Regions from separate parts of the Brenneria sp. L3-3C-1 genome, predicted to be linked through region 4. Evidence: predicted binding sites of a transcription regulator. Region 4 holds the regulator's gene; each other region holds the start of a gene.
What was found. The regulator CRP, encoded in region 4, controls carbon source genes, mostly activating them, when cyclic AMP is high. The targets are predictions, from matches to a motif close to ATGTGANNNNNNTCACAT.

Region 1 (2,206 bases), on a different contig from region 4:
CGCCCCGGCGCAATATTGCTGTGTCCGGTAATTCGGGACGGTGTAATCGGGTAAGCGCTGACCAACAGCCGGGTTATCGCCGCCAACTGATGATATTGTTCAGTAGTAAAAGGTAGCGTATCCGTTCCTTCCAACTCGATGCCTATCGAAAAATCGTTACACCGCTCACGGCCCTCAAAACAGGAAACGCCCGCATGCCAGGCGCGCTGATTAAAGGAAACGTATTGAATAATCTCTCCATCCCGGCGAATTAGACAGTGTGCGGAAACCCGCAAATGGCTGATGTCGGCGAAATAGGGATGAGCGGAAGGATCGAGCGTCGCGGTAAATAATTGGTCAATATACGGGCCGCCAAATTCGCCAGGCGGCAGACTGATGTTATGGATCACCAGTAATGAAGGCGCTTCACTGTCCGGGCGGCTATCGCAATGGGGGGATGAAAGGTGTTTTATCTCAGATAACCAGCCATTTTCCAAAAGCATCGGCGGTAACCTCGCATTGTGTCGTTTGCCGGCTGAATAAGGTGCAATTCATCAGAGCTGTTTTTAACAAAAATGCCTCTGCCACCAGAGTAGCATGTTTCTCAACATCATAACTAACCAATTGGATATAAAAAGGTTTATTGTTTTCCTGCTCATTAATGCCACGACCAGCGCATCCTGAATGCGGCGATCGTTTAATGCCCCCGCCCGTATGACCTCTTTTTTCTCCCTCAATAAAATTGAGATACAGATCACAATATCAATGCAAAATTATGAGCTTATTAAGTAATTTACGTGCACTGAATCACTTTTTATTTAAAATAACAATTTGCAACAATCACTAAATTTTTAGTTATTACAAAAACTTATTTTACTCGTTCCAACATCACAACACATTTCGCCAACTCGGTAATTAACATGAAGAAAACTCTCGCCGCAGGCGCTTTGCTCGCCTTGTCCTACAGTGTCCCGGCTCTCGCCGACGAAAATAAAGCAGAATATCTTTCTGACTGGTGGCACCAGAGCGTCAACGTCGTGGGCAGTTATCACACGCGCTTCGGGCCACAGTTGAACAACGATGTCTATCTGGAATATGAGGCGTTTGCCCGTAAAGACTGGTTCGACTTTTACGGCTATGTCGACGTGCCGAAATTTTTCGGCACGGGAAATTCAACCAACAGCGGCGCCTGGGACGATGGCTCGCCGTTGTTTATGGAAATTGAACCACGCTTTTCCATTGATAAACTGACGGGCGCCGACCTCGGCGTCGGCCCGTTTAAAGAGTGGTACGTCGCCAACAATATCATTTACGACCACGGGCGCAGCAGTGATTCCCGGCAAAGCACCTGGTATATGGGATTAGGCACCGATATCGATACCGGTACTGACTTATCGCTTTCTGCCAATATCTATGCCAAATACCAGTGGAAAAACTATGGCGCGGGCAATGAGAACGAATGGGACGGCTACCGGGTTAAAGTGAAATACTTTTATCCGTTAGGAACGATGTGGGGCGGCAACGTTACCTATATCGGCTTCACTAACTTTGACTTCGGTTCGGATCTGCGCAATCAGGATGGCCGCGCCCGTACCGGTAACGCGATCGCCTCCAGCCACGTTCTGGCGTTGGGTTACGACCACTGGCACTATTCCGTCGTCGCCCGTTATTTTCACAATGGCGGACAATGGGCGGACGGCGCTGAACTGGATTTTGGCAAAGGCCCGTTTGAAGTGAAATCAACCGGCTGGGGCTATTATCTGGTCGTGGGTTATAGCTTTTAAGGGTAACATATAACCCCGAATCCCCTTTCGGAGTTTTTGTGATGACAACGCGCCGCTACAGTCAGGAACAGCGCCAAACCGACCTGCTCGATCGTATTGCGCAGGATATTCCCGCCAGCGTCAGGTTGGCGTTAAGTGAAGATTTGGGCGGCGTTGTCGATGCCGCCCAGGACATTACCGCACACCTGTTGCCGGATAATAATCAGGCGCAGGCCCGGATTATCACCCGCGAGGCTGGGATCTTCTGCGGCAAACGCTGGCTTGAGGAAGTATTTTCCCAGCTTGGCGATGCAACATCCATTCGCTGGCAGGTTGCCGACGGCGATGCCATCGCCCCAAACCAAACGCTGTGTGAAATTACCGGGCCGGCAAGACAGCTTCTGACCGGAGAGCGTACGGCGCTGAATTTCCTGCAAACGCTTTCCGGCGTGGCAACCGAAGTC
Region 2 (2,206 bases), on a different contig from region 4:
GGGACTCGGCAACAGCGAACCATAAAAGCCCGTGCTCTGTCCTTTTGACAGTTCACTCACCGCATCCACGCCGTTAATGCCGATGCCAATCACGTTCTCCGCTTTGAACCCTTGCCCTTCGGTAGCCCGCACGCCGCCCAGCACGGTGTTATCGTTCATGCCGACAATCAGCCAGTTTTTCACTTGCGAATGTTGCACCAGCATGGAGTTGGCGGCGTCGAATGCGCCGGGAATATCATTGGATTTGGTCGGCACCTGATAGATTTGTTTTTCCGGGAAACCGGCGGCTTTCAAGGCATCCATCGAGCCGGAAGTCCGGCGGCGGGCGGTATCCAGTTCATTGGCGGTAATCGCCATCACCGCCGTTTCATCGACTTTCCAGCCGCGTTTATTCATTTCCTTCCACAGCTCCTGCCCCTGTCGCTCGCCGATTTTGGTGGCGGCCATCATCACCAGCGGCACGGTATCCATCGGTTCCCCTTTGGCGTTGACGAACTGATCGTCGACGGCGATGACTTTCAAATCGTAGCCGCGCGCTTTGGCGACAATGGCCGGCCCCAATTTCGGATCGGGAGTGCAGATAACGAAACCTTTCGCCCCGCTGGCCGCCAGGCTATCAATCGCGTTAAGGGTTTTTTCGCCGTCCGGAACGGCAATTTTGATAACGTCGAAACCGAGATCTTTTCCTGCCTTATCAGCAAATTTCCATTCAGTCTGAAACCAGGGTTCTTCGGGTTGTTTCACCAAAAACCCCAGCTTCATTGTTTCGGCGATAGCCGATTGTGACATAACGGCGGCCAGCCCAATCGTCGCCAGCGCCTTAGTGAATTTATGCATGATGTTCTCCGGTATAGTGATTTTTTACACCTCAGAGGATCGTGGGTGTGTAATCGTTTCCAGTAAGGCATTTTCAGTCTGGATAAAGTAAAAACACGGACTTAGTGCAAATTCTTTACTCAGCGGCATTCAGACGTTGTATGTTTTAGCGGTTATTTTCATCAATAATATAGAGCGTTATCACATAGCGGAATAACGACAGGTTTGTGCATATATTTAGCAAATTTAACCAGTCATTAACTTTTGACGAACATCACAAAATGACTATCGGCGGCAGAAAAATACATACTTCCAGCTAACCGCTCCTCACTCCGCCGGGCATCCCCCCTCTATCGTAACCAGCAATAAATAACGGCGGATGAACAGGAGCAGAGCAATGAATGCGGGTGCGATTACGATTGGCCTCGACTTTGGCAGTGATTCGGTGCGCGCATTGGCCGTTGACTGTCAAACCGGACAAGAATTAGCAACAGAGGTGGTTTTTTATCCCCGCTGGCGTGAAGGAAAGTATTGTCAGCCGGCGCAAAACCAATTCCGCCATCATCCGTTGGATTATATCGAATCACTGGAACAGGCGATTCGTGCGGTCGCGGAACGCCTGACGGCCGGACAGCGTCAACAGATCATCGGCATCGGGGTGGATTCAACCGGCTCCACCCCGGCCCCTATCGATGCGCAAGGCGACGTTCTGGCATTGCGTCCCGAATTCGCCGAAAACCCCAATGCCATGTTCGTACTATGGAAAGATCACACCGCCATAGAGGAAGCGGAGGAGATCAACGCCCTGTGCCGCAGCGGTCGGTTTGCGGATTACACCCGCTACATCGGCGGCGTTTACTCCTCGGAATGGTTCTGGGCCAAAATTCTCCACCTATCGCGTCAGGACGCCGCCGTGCGCCAGGCCGCCGTTTCCTGGATCGAACTGTGTGACTGGGTGCCCGCCCTGCTGTCCGGCGCCACAACGCCGGGCGGCATCAAACGCGGCCGTTGCAGCGCCGGCCACAAATCGCTCTGGCACCCGGACTGGGGCGGCTTGCCGTCAAAAGATTTTTTACAGGCGCTCGATTCCCGCCTGACCGAAAACCTGCAATACCCGCTGTTTACCGACACCTTGACCGCCGATCGGCCGGTCGGCACTCTTACCGCTGACTGGGCGCGGCGCCTCGGCCTGCCGGCGACCGTGACGATCGCCGGCGGCGCATTTGACTGCCACGTCGGCGCCGTGGGGGCCGGCGCCAAACCCTATACCCTGGTCAAAGTGATCGGAACATCCACCTGCGACATTCTGATTGCCGACGACGCGCGCATCGCCGATCGGACAATCACGGGGATTTGCGGCCAGGTTGATGGCAGCGTGGTGCCCGGCTAT
Region 3 (2,206 bases), on a different contig from region 4:
CTGCTCGTCGTCTCGCTCCTGCTTCCACTGGCTCATCCACTCGAACACGGTCAGAGAATCATCAAACTCGTATTCATGATCCTGCGCGTAGTAACCGATTTTGGCGTTTTCGGACCATTTAACCGTACCGCCGTCCGGCTGAATATCGCCTACCAGGGTTTTCAACAGCGTCGATTTACCGATGCCGTTGGTTCCTAAAATGGCGACCTTCTCACCTACTTCCACCATCAGATTCAGCTTGCTGAACAGCGGGCCATTATCAAACCCTTTCGCCAGCGCCTCCACTTCCAACGCATTGCGGAACAGCTTCTTATCCTGTTCAAAGCGAATAAATGGATTCTGACGGCTGGAGGCTTTTACCTCTTCCAACTGGATTTTATCAATCTGGCGGGCGCGAGACGTCGCCTGTTTAGATTTGGACGCATTGGCGCTGAAGCGGCTGACGAAAGACTGCAATTCGGAAATTTGCGCTTTCTTCTTGGCGTTATCCGCCAGCAGACGCTCGCGCGCCTGCGTGGCCGCCGTCATATAGTCATCATAGTTGCCGGGATAAATTCGCAGTTCGCCGTAGTCCAGATCCGCCATGTGCGTACACACCATATTCAGAAAGTGACGGTCATGGGAAATAATGATCATGGTGCTATTACGCTCGTTCAGCACCTGCTCCAGCCAGCGAATGGTGTCGATATCCAGGTTGTTGGTCGGTTCATCGAGCAGCAGAATATCCGGATCGGCAAACAGCGCCTGCGCCAGCAGCACTCGCAGCTTCCAGCCGGGGGCCACTTCGCTCATCGGGCCGTAGTGCTGTTCCACAGGAATGCCGACGCCCAGCAACAGCTCACCCGCGCGCGCTTCGGCGCTGTAACCATCCATCTCACCGTATTGCACTTCCAGATCGGCAACTTTGTAGCCATCCGCTTCACTCATTTCAGCCAGCGCATAGATGCGGTCGCGTTCTTCTTTTACCGCCCACAGTTCGGCATGACCCATGATGACGGTATCCAGCACGCTGTATTTTTCAAAAGCGAACTGATCCTGACGCAATTTACCCAGACGCTCATTCGGATCGAGAAAAACGTTACCGGAACTTGGCGCCAGATCGTTGCCAAGTATTTTCATGAACGTTGATTTGCCGCAGCCATTTGCGCCAATCAACCCGTAACGGTTGCCGCCGCCGAATTTAACCGAAATGTTCTCAAACAACGGCTTGCTGCCGAACTGCATGGTGATATTGTTGGTACTTAACACAGCACTTACTCAAGTCAGAATGTGATTTGGCGCGCATTATGCCACAAGCGCGCCTCATAATCGCGGTTAGTTTTGCGCAATATTTAATCAGTTACAGTCATGGCAGGGTTATTCCCCGCCACAGGAGAAGATTGCTTATGGTTATACGCGACGCTAAGCAACGGAGTTAATCCAGATAAGGAGCCTATATGGAAACGCTTTATGAATTACATCATCATCCACATCTGCATTTACGCATACAGGATGAAAACGATACGGCCGCGCTGTTTGCGCTGGTTCAGCAAGAAAAACCGCGCCTGCGCCGTACCTTACCCTGGCCGGATTCGGTAAAACATCCCGACGACACTCTCGGCACCATAAAAACTAACCGGGAGGCGTTTGCGGCCGGCACCGCCGCGGTCTATATCATTCGCTGGCAAGGCGTCATCGCCGGCGTCGTCTCATTTAATAGCATAAGGGACAAAGTGGGGGAAATCGGTTACTGGATTGCTGAACGGTTTGAGGGCAAAGGTATCGTTTCTCAATCCGTCAATACCCTGATCCAGGGCTATATGCGCGCCGGGATCGTCAACCGGTTCGTCATAAAAGCGTCAGTGGAAAACGCGCGCAGCAATGCGCTGGCGCAACGGCTGGGATTCCGTTTTTATCAGCAGGCAAAAGGAGGAGAGAAACTAGGCGATCGCCGTATCGATCAGAATATTTATCATTATCAGCTCTGATTTCGCCGCGCTTGCTTATCGTTGCAAGAAACTCAGGTTTTCCGCTCAGTACACGCATAAACCCCCGGCGTCCGGCAAACCAGACGCCGGGGATAAAAATGCAGGGATCAGGCTATCCGCCAATTCCCGTACGTCTATCGTTTGGCTAACAACAGACCCAGCACCAGTCCAAGCGTCGTACCGATGCCAATACCATGCCAGGGTTTGTCATGTACGTAGACATCCGCCTTATCGGCGAC
Region 4 (2,206 bases):
ATGGATTCAAAAACTGATCCGCGATGTCAATGAACGCGGGCACTCGCGTGAAGCGGTGATGGATTCGGTCGTCCGATCCATGGAGGATTACATCACCTATATTACGCCGCAGTTTTCACGCACGCATATCAACTTCCAGCGCGTTCCGACCGTGGATACCTCAAACCCGTTCGCCGCCCGATCCATCCCTTCATTGGACGAAAGCTTTGTGGTGATCCACTTCCAGGGGCTGGATAATATTGATTACCCTTATCTGCTGGCCATGTTGCAGGGGTCGTTTATTTCGCATATCAACACGCTGGTGGTGCCCGGCGGGAAAATGGGGCTGGCGATGGAGTTGATTATGGCGCCGCTGGTGCAGCGATTGCTGGAAGGGAAAAAAATCGAGTAGCCGGCGGCTAAAACCAGCCCGGCAGCCATACTCCGGGCGATACCGCCCAGGCTATGGCAATACTCTGACTTCATGGCTGTAAGTGACCTTGACCGTTTTATTCAGCATCAGCGCCACCGAGCAATATTTTTCCGCAGACAGTTCCACCGCGCGCGCGACCGCCTGCTCGGCCAATCCTTTGCCCGTCACGGTAAAATGCAGATTAATATGGGTAAACAAACGCGGCGCTTCCGTTCTCCGCTCCGAGGTCAGTTTAACTTCGCAATCCGCGACGTCATTACGCCCTTTCTGCAAGATCGACACCACATCAATCGCGCTACAACTGCCAATCGACATCAGCACCATTTCCATGGGACTTGGCGCTTTATCGCCCGAATTTCCATCCATCACCACCTGATGTCCGGAAGCTGATTCGCCCAGAAATGTTAAGTTTTCAACCCACTTCACCCGAGCCTGCATGCCGCCTCCGCTAAAAAATTTTTTAATATTTATATCGTTATTATACAAAAACAACCTATAACCACAGCTTTATCATGCTGACGCGAGACAACACAAGACACTTCCTCCAAGCTGTGTTAAAAATGAGAACAGAAGCTGTCTTTTCTGGACAAACTCAGATCGCGGGAAGATGATAACGTCGCCAGACAGAAGCTCCAGTATATTCCCTGACGGCCTACACGTAATTTGAATTTTTAGCAGTAAACACGCCGTACAGGGAACTCTGAGCCCTGTGATTTGCGCAGTGAATTACAACAGAGGATAATAGCGAATGGTTCTCGGCAAACCGCAAACAGACCCAACTCTCGAATGGTTCCTTTCTCATTGCCATATCCACAAGTATCCATCGAAGAGTACGCTGATTCACCAAGGTGAAAAAGCAGAAACGCTTTACTACATCGTGAAAGGCTCTGTCGCAGTGCTAATCAAAGATGAAGAAGGCAAAGAAATGATCCTCTCTTATCTCAATCAGGGAGATTTTATTGGCGAGCTTGGCTTGTTTGAAGAAGGCCAGGAGCGTAGCGCCTGGGTACGGGCGAAAACGGCTTGTGAAGTTGCTGAAATTTCCTATAAAAAATTCCGGCAGTTGATTCAGGTCAATCCCGATATTCTGATGCGTCTGTCCGCGCAGATGGCAAGCAGGCTGCAAGTGACCTCAGAGAAAGTCGGTAATCTGGCATTCCTTGATGTAACCGGTCGCATTGCCCAAACATTATTGAACCTGGCAAAACAACCCGATGCCATGACGCACCCAGATGGCATGCAAATAAAAATCACCCGCCAGGAAATTGGGCAAATCGTTGGCTGTTCACGCGAAACCGTGGGCCGCATTCTTAAAATGTTGGAAGATCAGAACCTCATTTCCGCACATGGTAAAACGATCGTGGTTTACGGTACGCGTTAAACCCGGCGATTACCCTACGACAAAAAAGCGTGAAGTCTCTTTCACGCTTTTTTTATAGCCATATAACACCGTAGCAAGGCGTATCAGGGCAGAACTTTGGCTGACTGGATCACGATCGGTTTGGTGGGCACATTTTGGTAAGGGCCGACGTTTTCGGTCTGCACCTGAGCGATTTTATCCGCCACGTCCATACCTTTTACCACTTTACCGAATACCGCATAGCCAAAATCACGCTGTCCGTGATCGAGGAAAGCGTTATCAGCCACATTGATGAAGAATTGACTGGTGGCGCTGTCTTTTTCCGCAGTCCGCGCCATGGAAATGGTGCCGCGCAGGTTGCGTAAGCCATTGTCCGCTTCATTTTTGATCGCCGGGTTGGTCGCTTTCTGCTTCATGTCGTCGGTAAAACCGCC

Region 1: a site for CRP is predicted at 722-739, ahead of JG725_RS13590 (nucleoside-specific channel-forming protein Tsx). Genes of this name have one in related genera too.
Region 2: a site for CRP is predicted at 1,079-1,096, ahead of JG725_RS02725 (arabinose ABC transporter substrate-binding protein). Genes of this name have one in related genera too.
Region 3: a site for CRP is predicted at 1,268-1,285, ahead of JG725_RS05630 (ABC-F family ATPase). Genes of this name have one in related genera too.

What each region holds. Positions count from the first base shown of each region.
Region 1 is NZ_JAEMHF010000006.1:181,401-183,606, reverse strand. Features, by position in the region: gene ampD (1,6-anhydro-N-acetylmuramyl-L-alanine amidase AmpD) at 1-482, opposite strand, end outside; gene JG725_RS13590 (nucleoside-specific channel-forming protein Tsx) at 900-1,763, shown strand; gene nadC (carboxylating nicotinate-nucleotide diphosphorylase) at 1,805-2,206, shown strand, end outside.
Region 2 is NZ_JAEMHF010000001.1:596,574-598,779, reverse strand. Features, by position in the region: gene JG725_RS02725 (arabinose ABC transporter substrate-binding protein) at 1-837, opposite strand, end outside; gene JG725_RS02720 (ribulokinase) at 1,214-2,206, shown strand, end outside.
Region 3 is NZ_JAEMHF010000001.1:1,266,142-1,268,347, forward strand. Features, by position in the region: gene JG725_RS05630 (ABC-F family ATPase) at 1-1,248, opposite strand, end outside; gene JG725_RS05635 (GNAT family N-acetyltransferase) at 1,437-1,967, shown strand; gene elaB (stress response protein ElaB) at 2,102-2,206, opposite strand, start outside.
Region 4 is NZ_JAEMHF010000007.1:14,242-16,447, forward strand. Features, by position in the region: gene JG725_RS13870 (phosphoribulokinase) at 1-391, shown strand, start outside; gene JG725_RS13875 (OsmC family protein) at 443-850, opposite strand; gene crp (cAMP-activated global transcriptional regulator CRP) at 1,161-1,793, shown strand; gene ppiA (peptidylprolyl isomerase A) at 1,877-2,206, opposite strand, start outside.